DNA from 2 places in the Luteibacter sp. CQ10 genome. Region 2 is predicted to be linked to the other one. Evidence: predicted binding sites of a transcription regulator. Region 2 holds the regulator's gene; the other holds the start of a gene.
The links. The regulator FliA, encoded in region 2, starts transcription of late flagellar genes. The targets are predictions, from matches to a motif close to TAAAGTTTNNCNNNCNNNGGCCGATAA.
Positions count from the first base shown of each region.

Region 1: the regulator FliA is predicted to act here: its motif matches at 1,233-1,259, upstream of JNG39_RS12595 (methyl-accepting chemotaxis protein).

Region 1 is NZ_JAEUYM010000002.1:854,571-856,769, reverse strand. Features, by position in the region: gene JNG39_RS12595 (methyl-accepting chemotaxis protein) at 1-1,168, opposite strand, end outside; gene JNG39_RS12590 (histidine phosphatase family protein) at 1,328-1,933, opposite strand; gene JNG39_RS12585 (DksA/TraR family C4-type zinc finger protein) at 1,968-2,199, opposite strand, start outside.
Region 2 is NZ_JAEUYM010000001.1:326,218-328,416, forward strand. Features, by position in the region: gene JNG39_RS01585 (MinD/ParA family protein) at 1-490, shown strand, start outside; gene JNG39_RS01590 (RNA polymerase sigma factor FliA) at 487-1,218, shown strand; gene cheY (chemotaxis response regulator CheY) at 1,276-1,677, shown strand; gene JNG39_RS01600 (protein phosphatase CheZ) at 1,687-2,199, shown strand, end outside.

The DNA.
Region 1 (2,199 bases), on a different contig from region 2:
CCACCGCGAAACCGCGTCCGTGCTCGCCCGCCCTCGCCGCCTCCACCGCCGCGTTGAGCGCCAGCAGGTTGGTCTGGAAGGCCACCTGGTCGACGAGGTCGAGAACCTCGGTCATCCGCTCGCTGGTGCGCTGGATCTCGCGCATGTTCCCGATGGCGTCCATCGCCACGCGATGGCCTTCGTCGGTCATGGCGCGCGTTTCGGTCACCGCCGCGTGCGCCGCGTTGGCATGGCCGAGGCCGCCGGACACGGCGTGGGCCATGTCGTCCATCGAGGCGGAGGTGTGGCGCAGGTGCTGTGCCTGCGTACGGGTGCGGTCGTTCAGCGCGTCGTTGCCGCGGGCGATGCCCGTGGCCGCATGCGCCACATGGTCGGCACGATGGCGCACCTGGGTCACGACGTTGCCGAGCTGCGCATCCATCTCGGCCAGCGACGTGAGCAGCGCGCCGATCTCGTCGCGGCGGCCCACCTCGATGCGCGCGCCGAGCGAGCCGCCCGCGATGGCGGCGGCCACGTCGATCGCCTGGCGCAGGCGGCGGCCCAGCGAGCGGATGATCGCGATGTCCATGAGGCTGGCGATGACCAGCGCCAGCACCAGCAACACGGTGGAAACGACCGCGCCGTGCCGGACGTCGGCATGCTGCGCCTCGGCCTGGGCCCTGCCGCCGTCGAGCGCCAGCGCGAACAGGTTGGAGAAATCGCTCTTGAGCGGTCCGACGGACGATTGCACGTCGTTGGAGAGCTGCAATTGCGCCAGGTCGAACTGCTCGGCCTTGAGCAGGGCGAGCACGTCGTCGATCGCCTTGTCGGCCGCCTTGCGGTGTTCGGCGGCCAAGGCGACGAGCTTCTTCTGCGACTGGCCCAGGCCACTGGCTTCGAGCGACTTCCATTGCTTGTCGATGTCGTGCCGATCGCTTCCGATCGCCGTCACCGCGTCATCCACGGCGGAAGGCAGGCGCATCAGCGTGGCGTGCACGAGGGCGTCGAGCAGGTCGTTGTAGTCGTTCTGGATATGGCCGACATCGGCCACGGGCGCCAGCGTGTCGCCCACCACCGACTGCAGGCGTCCGTTGGCGGTGCGCAGTTGCACGCCGCCCACGATCCACAGGATGAGCAGGAGAACGATCGTGCCGGCCAGGCGGGCGAGAAGCCGGGCCCGCAAAGTCATGAGGGGGAGACGGGGTCGGGGGAATCGCATGGCGCGCTCGCGAGGAGGAACGGGGGATGCCTCGCTGTCGGCCACGAATTCGGCAACTTTAGACCGTCATCGCGTAAAATATTTTTTATTATCAATGACTTCAAGATGTCATGAAGTCATGCTCGCGGGTCAGGCGTCCGCCAGGTCGGCCACTGCGAGGTTCCAGCGGTCGAAGGTGAAACGGCCGTCGCGCAGCATCAGCGGCGTGTAGCCGCAGTTGCCATGGCGATAGTCGACGGCATTGCCGCCGCCGAGCGCGGACAGCGTGGCGCTGAGGCACTGGCCATGGGTGAGCACGGCGATGCGGCGATGGGGCAAGGCGCGCGCATCGTCGAGGGCCGGCAGCATGCGGGCGGCCACCTCGTGCAGGGTTTCGCCACCATCGGCGGCCGCCGACGGGTCCACCGCGCGAAGCACCTGCATCCAGCGCGGATCCTCGGCCATGGCCTCGGCCACGAAGCGGCCTTCGAGCGTGCCGAACGAACGCTCGACGAGACGCTCGTCGGTGCTGATCGAACAGCCTGCCCGCTCCGCCGCGATCTGCGCCGTGCGCAGGGCGCGAGGCAGGGTGGACGACACGATGTGCGTCACGCCCAGTTCGGCCAGCGTGCGGCCCAACGAGCGGGCCTGCGCGAGGCCAGCGTCGGTAAGGGGGCTGTCCGCCCTGCCCTGCGCGCGTCCGGCGACGTTCCACTCGGTTTCGCCGTGGCGGGCGAGGATCAGGTGTTCGAGCATGGGGATTCCGACGCGGGGGAAGCGTCCATTGTACTCAGCGCAACTGGCTGTCCTTGCTGCCGCGGCGGTTGTACCCCGCGAACGTGGCCTCCTCACGATCGGCCGCCTCCTGGCAGGCCACGCACAGGCGCACCCCCGGCACGGCCTTGCGCCGGGCCTCGGGGATCGGTGCGCCGCATTCCTCGCAGTGTTCGAGGCTGGGGCCCTTCGCCATGCGGCTGCGCGCGCGCTTGACGGCGTCGTCGACGGTGGCGTCGATCTGGTCC
Region 2 (2,199 bases):
CCCGCTGGCACCCGAATACCTCATCGTCGACACCGCCGCCGGCATCTCCGACAGCGTGTCGATGTTCGCCGCCGCCTCCGACGAGGTGGTGATCGTGGTCTGCGACGAGCCGGCCTCGCTCACCGACGCCTATGCCCTCATCAAGGTGCTCTCGCGGGAATTCGGGGTGAACCGCTTCCGCATCGTCGCCAACATGGTGCGCCACGCCCAGGAGGGCCGGGCGCTCTACGAGAAGCTCTCGCGCGTGACCAGCCGGTTCCTCGACGTGTCGCTGGATTTCATGGGCATGGTGCCGCACGACGAATACCTGCGCCAGGCCATCCGCCGCCAGTCGGCGGTGGTCGACGCCTGGCCGAGCAGCCGATCGGCGGTCGGATTCAAGAATCTGGCCAGGTCGGTCGATACATGGGGTGAACCCGAGCCCCGGGCACAGGGACGGATCGGCTTTTTCGCCGACCGCACCCACTTGGGAGGAGGGCTGCCGTTGTGAGCGTCGCGAGCGAATACCTTGAAATCACTAAGGTTCCGGCGGATCAACTGGTCAGGACCCACGCGCCGTTGGTGCGCCGGATCGCCTATCACCTGATGGGCCGGCTGCCGCCGAGCGTGGACGCGAACGACCTCATGCAGGCCGGGATGATCGGACTGCTCGAGGCCGCGAGGAATTATTCGCCGACTCGCGCGGCCAGTTTCGAGACCTATGCGGGCATCCGCATACGGGGCGCGATGCTGGACGAACTGCGCAAGACGGACTGGACCCCGCGCTCGGTCCATCGGAAGTTGCGCGAGGTGGCGGAGGTAACGAGGCAGATCGAAAACGAGACGGGTGGCGACGCCGACGACGTGGAAGTGATGAAGCGGCTGGGCATCGACGCCATGGAGTACAACCAGATCCTGGCCGACGCGGCGAGCGCCCGGTTGCTGAGCCTGACGGCGCCCGAGGGCGACGAGGGCGCGGCGATCGACGTGGCCGACCCGGATGCCACGGGGCCGGACGGGCTGTTCGAGCAGGAGGGCATGCGCGATGCGCTGGCCCAGTCCATCGACGGGCTGCCGGAGCGCGAAAAGCTGGTGATGTCGCTGTACTACGATGACGAGCTCAACCTGAAGGAAATCGGTGCGGTGCTGGGAGTGAGCGAATCGCGGGTGTGCCAGATCCACGGCCAGGCCCTCATTCGACTCCGCGCGCGCATGTCGGGTTGGAAAGAAAGAACCTGACGGCACCCGGTGCCGTCACCGGTCGAAGAAAACGCGCAGTAGAGGCGGAGAGACGTTTTGGACAAGAACATGAAAATCCTCGTGGTGGACGATTTCTCCACCATGCGGCGCATCGTCAGGAACCTGCTGGTGGAGCTGGGCTTCACCAACACCCTGATCCAGGAAGCCGAAGACGGCAACGCGGCGCTCGCGCTGCTTCGCTCCCAGCCGTTCGACCTCGTGGTCACCGACTGGAACATGCCCAACATGACGGGCATCGACCTGCTCCGCGCCATCCGCGCCGACGCCGCCCTGAAGGCGATGCCGGTGCTGATGGTCACCGCCGAGAACAACCGCGACCAGATCATCGCCGCCGCACAGAGCGGCGTGAACGGCTACGTGGTCAAGCCGTTCACGGCGGTGACGCTGAAGGAAAAACTCGACAAGATTTTCGAACGTCTCGCCGCGGCGGCGGGCTAAGGAGCAGGCATGAACACGACGATTTCCGCCGGCCAGGACGTGGCCCCCGAACTGCGCGAGTTGCTCGACGCCGACGATTCCACCGCTTTCGAACAGGCGCTGGACCGCCTGATCCGCAGCCGCGAGCAGCATCTGTTCCTCGCGCTGGGCCATCTCGCCCGCGACCTGCACGAATCCGCCCGCCGCCTCGCGGCCGACATTTCGCACGACGGCAACCCGGGCAACATGGGCGACGCGCGCAAGCATCTGCGCGACGTGCTCGAGATGAGTTCGCAAGCCGCGCACCGCACGCTCGACTTCAGCGAAAAGCTGCGTCCGCAGGCGCAGGCCCTGGCGAAGGAAGCCGACGACGTGCTCGTGCTCGACGTGGCCGACCCCTCGTTCGCCCCGAACGCGCGCGCTCTCGCCGTACGCGTGGGCGATTTCGCGCAGAACTGCGACATCGGCCTGGGCGAGATGGTGGAAGCGCAGTCCTGGCAGGATCTCTCCGGCCAGCGCGTGGCCCGCGTCGAAGCCTTCATG